DNA from 3 places in the Pseudomonas sp. Tof1 genome. Region 1 is predicted to be linked to each of the others. Evidence: predicted binding sites of a transcription regulator. Region 1 holds the regulator's gene; each other region holds the start of a gene.

Region 1 (3,272 bases):
CAGCATCTGGCCAAGGCCTATAAAAGTCGCCAGGTCGTGCGTGACGTCAGCCTGTCGATCGAAAGCGGACAGATCGTCGGCCTGCTCGGCCCCAACGGTGCTGGCAAGACCACCTGTTTCTACATGATCGTCGGCCTGGTCCAGGCCGACCAGGGTCGCGTGCTGATCGACGACCAGGACGTCAGCCACCAGCCGATGCACGGCCGCGCCCGCGCCGGGATCGGCTACCTGCCCCAGGAAGCCTCGATTTTCCGCAAGCTGTCGGTGGCCGACAACATCATGGCGATCCTCGAGACCCGCAAGGACCTCGACAAGGCCGCCCGTCGCAAGGAGCTGGAAAGCCTGCTGCAGGAATTCCATATCAGCCACATCCGTGACAACCTCGGCATGAGCCTGTCCGGTGGTGAACGACGCCGCGTGGAAATCGCCCGTGCCCTGGCCACCGCGCCGAAGTTCATCCTGCTGGACGAACCGTTCGCCGGCGTCGACCCGATTTCCGTGGGCGACATCAAGCAGATCATCCATCACCTCAAGGCCAAGGGCATCGGTGTACTGATCACCGACCACAACGTCCGCGAGACCCTGGATATCTGTGAAACCGCCTATATCGTCAACGATGGACAACTGATCGCCGAAGGCGATTCGCAAACCATCCTGGCCAACGAACTGGTCAAGGAAGTCTATCTGGGCCACGAGTTCCGCCTGTAAGCATCGGGGAACCCAATACCCGCCTGAGCGCATGAGTTTTCGATAAAAACCACCGCTTTTTCCGGCTTTTTATTGTTACAGCGCTCTAGGCAAACACTCCGGTTTCGGGCATATAATTTGCTTATGTTTGGCGCTCCGGCGCCCTGTAGTGGATGGCGCATGCGCGCCGGCAAATAAGGTGTTAAGCCCCTGCCATGAAACCATCGCTAGTCCTTAAAATGGGCCAGCAGCTGACGATGACGCCGCAGCTGCAACAGGCCATCCGCCTGCTCCAATTGTCGACCCTGGATCTTCAGCAGGAAATCCAGGAAGCCCTGGAATCCAATCCGATGCTCGAACGCCAGGAAGAAGGCGACGACTTCGATAACAGCGATCCAATGGCCGACAAGGCCGAGCAGAACACCACGCCCGAAATCCCGGAAACCTCCTACCAGCAGGAAACCGCCCCCACCGTCGACAACATCGACGAAGGCGAGTGGAGCGAACGCATTCCGAACGAACTCCCGGTCGACACCGCCTGGGAAGACGTCTACCAGACCAGCGCCAGCAGCCTGCCCGGCAACGATGACGACGAGTGGGACTTCACCACCCGCACTTCGGCCGGCGAAAGCCTGCAAAGCCACCTGCTGTGGCAACTGAACCTGGCTCCGATGTCCGACACCGATCGCCTGATCGCCGTGACGCTGATCGACTGCATCAACAACCAGGGCTACCTGGACGAGACCCTCGAAGAGATTCTCGAAGCGTTCGACCCGGAGCTGGACATCGAACTCGACGAGATCGAGGCCGTCCTGCATCGCATCCAGCAGTTCGAGCCCGCCGGTATCGGCGCGCGCAACCTCGGCGAATGCCTGCTGCTGCAACTGCGCCAGCTGCCGGCCAAGACCCCCTGGCTGAACGAGGCCAAGCGCCTGGTCACCGATTTCATCGACCTGCTGGGCAGCCGCGACTACAGTCAGTTGATGCGGCGCATGAAACTCAAGGAAGACGAACTGCGCCAGGTCATCGAACTGGTACAGAGCCTCAACCCGCGCCCCGGCTCGCAGATCGAGTCGACCGAAGCCGAGTACGTGGTCCCCGACGTGATCGTGCGCAAGGACAACGAACGCTGGCTGGTGGAACTGAACCAGGAATCGGTGCCACGCCTGCGGGTCAACCCGCAGTACGCCGGCTTCGTCCGCCGTGCCGACACCAGTGCCGACAACACCTTCATGCGCAACCAGTTGCAGGAGGCGCGCTGGTTCATCAAGAGCCTGCAGAGCCGCAACGAGACGCTGATGAAGGTCGCCACCCAGATCGTCGAGCATCAGCGCGGTTTCCTGGAGTACGGCGACGAGGCGATGAAGCCGCTGGTGCTGCACGACATCGCCGAAGCGGTGGGCATGCACGAGTCGACCATTTCCCGGGTCACCACCCAGAAATTCATGCATACCCCCCGCGGTATCTACGAACTGAAATACTTTTTCTCCAGCCACGTCAGCACTTCCGAAGGCGGCGAATGCTCGTCCACGGCGATCCGCGCGATCATCAAGAAACTGGTGGCGGCGGAAAATCAGAAAAAGCCGTTGAGTGACAGCAAGATCGCTGGTTTACTGGAGGCACAAGGCATTCAGGTCGCCCGTCGTACCGTCGCCAAGTACCGCGAGTCCCTCGGAATCGCGCCTTCCAGCGAACGGAAGCGGTTGATGTAACCGCCGGGCGTGCCACAGCGTTCCAGTGGCAAGCCATCAGGCTTGCCGCTTTATGCACTGGCAACGAAGGAGAAGCTGTATGCAAGTCAACATCAGTGGACACCAACTGGAAGTGACCGAACCACTGCGTGTCTATATCGGTGAAAAACTCGACCGATTGGAACGCCACTTCGACAAGATCACCAACGTACAGGTGACAATGGCCGTCGAGAAACTGAAGCAGAAAATCGAGGCCACTTTGCATATCCACGGCGGCGAGGTGGTTGCCAATGCAGAACATGACGACATGTATGCAGCAATCGACCTGCTGACCGACAAGCTCGACCGCCAACTGAAAAAGCACAAGGAAAAGAACCTGCACCTGCTCCAAGGTACGGGTCGTTAACACCCTCCCATGATTCGACTTGAAAATATCCTGACCCCCGGCCGTTCCCTGGTGAACGTGCCGGGCGGCAGTAAAAAGCGTGCACTCGAACAAATTGCCAACCTGATCAGCCGCGAAGTGCCCGATCTGGAGATGCAGGATGTCTACGAGAGCCTGATCGCCCGGGAAAAACTCGGCTCCACCGGCTTTGGCAATGGCATCGCCATCCCCCACTGCCGGCTCAAGGGCTGCGAAGCGCCCATCAGTGCCCTGATGCACCTGGACGCCCCTATCGATTTCGACGCCATCGACGGCGCCCCGGTCGACCTGCTGTTCGTGCTGCTGGTCCCGCAGGCTGCCACCGATGCGCACCTGGAACTGCTGCGGCAGATTGCCAGCATGCTGGACCGCAAGGAGGTGCGCGACCGCCTGCGTAGCGCACCAAGCAATGAAGCCCTGTATCAGGTTGTCCTGGACGTGCAGAACGGTCAGTAACCATGCGCTTGATC
Region 2 (3,272 bases), 430 kb from region 1:
TGATCATTACGGAGTACAACACCAAGACCCAGGGGTTTTTGGTGAAGTCGGTGGAGCGCATCGTCAACATGAACTGGGAAGAGATCCATCCGCCACCCAAGGGGACCGGGCGCGATCACTACCTGACGGCGGTGACGCGCATCGACAACCAGTTGGTGGAAATCATCGATGTGGAGAAGATCCTCGCCGAGGTTTCGCCCATGTCCGAATCGGTTTCCCTGGGCGTGGTGGATGTCGAGACGCAGACCAAGGCGGTGTCCTTGCGGGTGCTCACGGTCGACGATTCGTCGGTGGCGCGCAAGCAGGTCACGCGTTGCCTGCAGACGGTCGGCGTCGAGGTGGTGGCGCTGAACGACGGCCGGCAGGCGCTGGACTATCTGCGCAAGCTGGTCGAGGAGGGCAAGAAGCCGGAGGAGGAATTCCTGATGATGATCTCCGACATTGAAATGCCGGAAATGGACGGCTATACCCTCACTGCTGAGATTCGCAGCGATCCGCGGATGCAAAAGCTGCACATCACTCTGCATACTTCCCTGTCAGGGGTATTCAACCAGGCGATGGTGAAGAAGGTCGGTGCCGATGACTTCCTTGCCAAGTTCCGACCTGATGACCTGGCGGCCCGGGTGGTTGACCGGATCAAGGCTGCAGGATAACAGCCGGGGACCCGTGTCCCCGGCGGTACAGACGATTTAAGAGGCGGCATCATTGTCTACGGGTAATTTGGATTTCGAACAGTTCCGGGTCTTCCTGGAAAAGGCCTGTGGCATTCTGCTCGGTGAAAACAAGCAATATCTGGTTTCCAGCCGTCTCAACAAGCTGATGGAGCAGAATGGCATCAAATCTCTGGGCGAACTGGTCCAGAGGATCCAGAGCCAGCCACGCAGCGGCTTGCGTGAACAGGTGGTGGATGCCATGACGACCAACGAAACCCTGTGGTTTCGTGACACCTATCCGTTTGAGGTGCTCAAGAACAAGGTCTTGCCGGAAGCGATCAAGGCCAGCCCTGGCCAGCGCCTGCGGATCTGGTCGGCTGCTTGTTCATCGGGGCAGGAGCCCTACTCGATCTCGATGTCGATCGACGAGTTCGAACGGACCAACATGGGCCAGTTGAAGGCCGGGGCGCAGATTGTCGCCACCGACCTGTCGAGCCTGATGCTGACCAACTGCAAGACCGGCGAGTACGACAGCCTGGCGATTGGCCGCGGCCTGTCGCCCGAGCGCCTGCAGCGCTACTTCGATGCCAAGGGGCCGGGTCGCTGGGCGGTCAAGGCGCCGATCCGCAACCGGGTCGAGTTCCGCTCGTTCAACCTGCTGGACAGCTATGCCAGCCTGGGCAAGTTCGACATCGTGTTTTGCCGCAACGTGCTGATCTACTTCTCCGCCGAGGTGAAGAAGGACATCCTGATGCGCATCCACGGCAGCCTCAAGCCGGGCGGTTACTTGTTCCTGGGGGCGTCCGAGGCCCTCAACGGCCTGCCGGACCACTACCAGATGGTGCAATGCAGTCCGGGCATCATCTACAAGGCCAAGTAGCCAATCGTTCAATACCCCCGGCGGGAGCTCAAAAGGCTCCCGCTTTTTTTTTGCCGCCAGTCTTGCCGCTTTGCTGGCGCTCGGCGGAAATGCCTTGCCGCTTTTCTGGCATTGCCGGCGGCAGTTATCCGGCAAGGCCTTGATTTACGGGGCTTGAGGAAACTGGCATGAGGCTTGCTATAGCTCTGTCAACGAAAAACCTGTTCCGACGATCAGGTCAACACTCGAAGGTTTCCCGACATGAGCATCAGTTTCGACAAAGCGCTCGGCATCCACGAACAGGCCCTGAGCTTCCGTGCCCAGCGTGCCGAAGTCCTGGCCAACAACATCGCCAACGCCGATACCCCGAACTACAAGGCCCGGGACATGGACTTTTCCTCCGTGCTCGCCGAGCAGAGCGAAAAGGCCAGGAATGGCACCTTCGCGCTCAACACCACCAACAGCCGCCATATCGAAGCCCAGGGGCTGAGCAATGGCGACGCGGCATTGCAGTACCGCACCCCGATGCAGCCGTCGATCGACCAGAACACCGTGGATGCGCAGATCGAGCAATCGAACTACGCCCAGAACGCAGTCGACTTCCAGGCCAGCTTCACCCTGCTCAACAGTAAATTCAAAGGGCTGGTATCGGCCCTGCGTGGAGAGTAAGCCATGTCCCTTGCCAGCGTTTTCAATATTGCCGGTAGCGGCATGAGTGCCCAGACCACTCGGCTGAACACCGTCGCCAGTAACATCGCCAACGCCGAGACCGTCTCGTCGAGCATCGACAAGACCTACCGGGCGCGCCACCCGGTGTTCGCCACCATGTTCCAGAACAGCCAGGCCGGCGGCAGCAATTCGCTGTTCGAGGACCAGAACGCCGCGGGCCAGGGCGTGCAGGTGCTGGGTGTGGTCGAGGACCAGAGCAACCTGGAAGCGCGCTACGAGCCGAACCATCCGGCGGCCGACGCCAAGGGGTATGTCTACTACCCGAACGTCAACGTCGTCGAGGAAATGGCCGACATGATCTCCGCCAGCCGTTCGTTCCAGACCAACGCGGAAATGATGAACACCGCCAAGACCATGATGCAGAAGGTCCTGACCCTCGGTCAGTGATAAGGGGCGACAGACATGAGCGTTACCGACTCCACCAGCACCTCTTCGACTCTGAACGACATTCTTGCGGCGTCCAACGCCAAACTGACGAACAAGACCAGTACCGACTCGCTGGGCAATGCCATCAGCAGCGCATCCGGGGCCAGACCCTGGGCAAGGACGCGTTCCTGAAGCTGCTGGTGACCCAGCTGAAGAACCAGAACCCGCTGGACCCGCAGGACAACAGCGCCTTCGTTGCGCAGTTGGCCCAGTTCAGCAGCCTGGAAGGCATCACCACGCTCAACAGCAGCGTCAACAACATCGCCAGCGCGTTCCAGTCGTCCCAGGCGCTGCAGGCGTCGTCGCTGGTCGGTCGTTCGGTCATCGTGCCGACCGGCAAGGCGGTGGTCGATACCAGCAAGAGCTTTACCGGCACCGCGGTCGTTACCGGTGCCACCGACAAAACCACGCTCAAGATCAGCGACTCCACCGGGAAAGTGGTCCGTACCATCGACCTGGGGGCCCAGACCGCGGCCGGTAACGTGCCCTTCGTCTGGGATGGCAAGGATGACTCCGGGACTCTGTTGTCCAGTGGCACCTACAGCTTCAGTGCGACCGCCAACCTCAAGGGCTCTGCGGACTCGACGGCGCTGGTCACCAACCTG
Region 3 (3,272 bases), 840 kb from region 1:
CTACCGCAAGGTCATGGACCAGTTGACCATCATGATCGACTCCAACGATCGCCAGATCAGCGAGGACGCCAAGGCGGCGGCAGCCCAGGAGGCGACGGCCAGGGCGGTGCTGTACAGCGGTATCGGCATCGCCTTCATCGCGGCCGTGCTGCTGGGCTTTTTCATCAGCCGCCTGATCAGCCGGCCGATCGCCACTGCGGTCGACTGTGCCCAGCGCATCGCGGAGGGCGACCTGACCCAGCGCATCAGCAGCCACGGCCGCGACGAGGCCGGCCAGTTGCTCAAGGCCCTGGGCGACATGCAGGACAGCCTGAAGAACACCATCCAGCAGATCGCCAGCGCCGCCGACCAACTGGCGTCCGCCGCCGAGGAACTGACGGCGGTCACCGATGACGGCAGCCGGGCGCTGACCCGCCAGAATGACGAAATCCAACAGGCCGCCACCGCCGTCACGGAAATGACCTCGGCGGTCGAGGAAGTGGCGCGTAATGCCGTGTCGACTTCACAGGCTTCGCAGTCGACCAGTTCGCAGGCCAGCAGCGGGCGCGACCAGGCCCGCAGCGCGGTGCAGGCGATCAACAACGCGACCCGGGAAATCACCTCGTCCACCGGCCTGGTGAAGGACCTGGCGGTGCAGGTGCGCGATATAGGCCAGGTGCTGGACGTGATTCGTGGTATCGCCGAGCAGACCAACCTGCTGGCGCTCAACGCGGCCATCGAGGCGGCCCGCGCCGGTGAGCAGGGCCGCGGCTTTGCCGTGGTCGCCGATGAGGTACGGGCCCTGGCGGCGCGGACCCAGGCGTCCACCGGCGAGATCGAGGCCATGATTCATGCGGTACAGGACCGGGCCGACAGCGCGGTCGAGGCCATGGGCAAGAGCCAGGCGCTGGTCACCGAGACCCAGGATCTGGCGCGGGCCACCGGTGAGGCGCTGGAACAGATTGCCGACGGCATCGCGCAGATCAACGACCGCAACCTGGTGATCGCCACCGCGTCCGAGGAGCAGGCCCATGTGGCTCGCGAGGTGGATCGCAACCTGGTGAACATCCAGGATCTTTCGACCCAGACTGCCGCCGGGGCGAATCAGACCAACGCGTCGAGCCAGGAACTGTCGAACCTGGCGCTGTCCTTCAACTCGCTGGTCAGCCGTTTCCGGCTCTGATTCCACTGGGCCGTCCGGCCCGGTTTGTCGCCTGGCGCCATAACGGCGCCGGGTGCTTCATTCCTGGGTGGGCGCCAGCCGTGCTTCCAGTTCGGCGACCTTCGCCTCCAGGCTTTCCAGGCGCGCACGGGTGCGGGCCAGGACCACCATCTGGCTATCGAATTCTTCCCGGCTGACCAGGTCCAGCTTGCTGAAGCCGCTCTGCAGCAGGGCCTTGAACTGGCTTTCGATTTCGTTGCGCGGCAACGGGCTTTCGCCACTGAACAGGCGGGAGGCTTGACCGCTCAGGGCGTCGAGGAAGTCTTTGGGCGCGAGCATGATGTGGATTTCCGGATACAGGGTCGGCCCAGTGTACCACGCAGTGTCTATAGTGATTTTCGTGGGCGGCGGTGCACGCTTTTTGCGCAGGCCGCCGGGCGCCCGCGCACCGTTGTTGTGCGTGCCATTGGGGCGTGGCGCGGCTTTTCCCTGGCCATGAGGGGCAAGAGCTTGAAAATCATGGGTTTTGCAGAGATGGCAAGGTTTCTGCTTAGACACTCATGACCCATGCACTGATGCAGTCGCTGTGACCAGGCAGTGCGGCGGGCTCGGCCAATCGGCAACGGTTGGCTGACGTCGACGGGCTGATCAGGGCTGACGGCGCGTTACAAAGCCAGGCACTGCGCTTAGACTTGAGTCGGGTTTGTTTTCCTGGGGCAAGTCCACCAATTCGGGAGAGAGTTTCATGAAGCTAGTCACTGCCATCATCAAGCCGTTCAAACTGGACGATGTGCGCGAGTCGTTGTCCGAGATCGGCGTGCAGGGCATTACCGTCACTGAGGTCAAGGGCTTCGGTCGGCAGAAAGGCCACACCGAGCTGTATCGCGGCGCGGAATACGTGGTCGACTTCCTGCCCAAGGTGAAGATCGATGTCGCCATCGACGACAAGGATCTCGATCGGGTTATCGAGGCGATAACCAAGGCCGCCAACACCGGCAAGATCGGTGACGGCAAGATCTTCGTGGTCAATCTGGAACAGGCTATTCGCATCCGTACCGGCGAAACCGATACCGACGCCATTTAAGCCGCCCAAACCCCAACGCCCCAGGAGAAAACAATATGACTCTGCGTAAATTCGCAGGGCTAGGAGCCCTGTTGTCCCTAATAATGCCAGCCATGGCCATGGCGGCGGATCCTGCTCCCGCGCCCGTGCTCAATGCCGGTGACACCAGCTGGATGCTGACCTCCACAGCCCTCGTGCTGTTCATGACCATTCCGGCCTGGCGCTGTTCTATGGCGGCATGGTGCGTTCGAAAAACATTCTTTCGGTGATGATGCAGTGCTTCGCCATCACCGGCCTGATCACCATCCTGTGGTTCATCTACGGCTACAGTCTGGCGTTCGACAGCACCGGGATGGAAGCCGGCGTGGTCAATTTCAATTCCTTCTTCGGCGGCATGAGCAAGGCGTTCCTGGCCGGTATCACGCCTGCCAGCATCACCGGTCCGGCGGCGTTGTTCCCCGAGGCCGTGTTCGTCACCTTCCAGATGACCTTCGCCATCATCACTCCGGCGCTGATCGTCGGTGCCTTCGCCGAGCGCATGAAATTCTCCGCGATGCTGATCTTCATGGGCGTCTGGTTCACTCTGGTCTATGCGCCGATTGCGCACATGGTCTGGGGCGGCGCCGGTTCGCTGCTCGGCGACTGGGGCGTGCTGGACTTCGCTGGTGGCACCGTGGTGCACATCAACGCCGGTATCGCCGGTCTCGTGGCCTGCCTGGTGCTGGGCAAGCGCAAGGGCTACCCAACCACTCCGATGGCCCCGCATAACCTGGGCTACACCCTGATCGGCGCGGCCATGCTGTGGGTCGGCTGGTTCGGCTTCAACGCCGGTTCCGCTGCCGCGGCCAACGGTACCGCCGGCATGGCGATGCTGGTGACCCAGATCGCCACCGCCGCTGCCGCGCTGGGCTGGATGTTTGCCGAGTGGCTGACCCACGGCAAGCCAAGCGCACTGGGCATCGCCTCGGGCGTGGTTGCCGGCCTGGTTGCCATTACGCCGGCTGCCGGCACCGTCGGCCCGATGGGTGCACTGATCATCGGCCTGGCCGCTGGCGTGGTGTGCTTCTT

The links. The regulator sigma-54, encoded in region 1, starts transcription at its own class of promoters, with help from an activator protein. The targets are predictions, from matches to a motif close to ANTGGCATNNANNTTGCTNT.
Region 2: the regulator sigma-54 is predicted to act here: its motif matches at 1,695-1,714, upstream of flgB (flagellar basal body rod protein FlgB).
Region 3: the regulator sigma-54 is predicted to act here: its motif matches at 1,675-1,694, upstream of glnK (P-II family nitrogen regulator).

Annotation. Positions count from the first base shown of each region.
Region 1 covers NZ_AP024344.1:5,897,372-5,900,643, forward strand. The annotation lists gene lptB (LPS export ABC transporter ATP-binding protein) at 1-708, shown strand, start outside; gene ACZ5KU_RS26550 (RNA polymerase factor sigma-54) at 903-2,399, shown strand; gene hpf (ribosome hibernation-promoting factor, HPF/YfiA family) at 2,479-2,784, shown strand; gene ptsN (PTS IIA-like nitrogen regulatory protein PtsN) at 2,794-3,258, shown strand; gene rapZ (RNase adapter RapZ) at 3,261-3,272, shown strand, end outside.
Region 2 covers NZ_AP024344.1:5,470,320-5,473,591, reverse strand. The annotation lists gene ACZ5KU_RS24550 (chemotaxis protein CheV) at 1-653, shown strand, start outside; gene cheR (protein-glutamate O-methyltransferase CheR) at 706-1,533, shown strand; gene flgB (flagellar basal body rod protein FlgB) at 1,774-2,181, shown strand; gene flgC (flagellar basal body rod protein FlgC) at 2,185-2,628, shown strand; partial or broken gene ACZ5KU_RS24530 (flagellar hook assembly protein FlgD) at 2,644-3,272, shown strand, end outside.
Region 3 covers NZ_AP024344.1:6,737,866-6,741,137, reverse strand. The annotation lists gene ACZ5KU_RS30465 (methyl-accepting chemotaxis protein) at 1-1,162, shown strand, start outside; gene ACZ5KU_RS30460 (accessory factor UbiK family protein) at 1,220-1,480, opposite strand; gene glnK (P-II family nitrogen regulator) at 1,887-2,225, shown strand; partial or broken gene ACZ5KU_RS30450 (ammonium transporter) at 2,261-3,272, shown strand, end outside.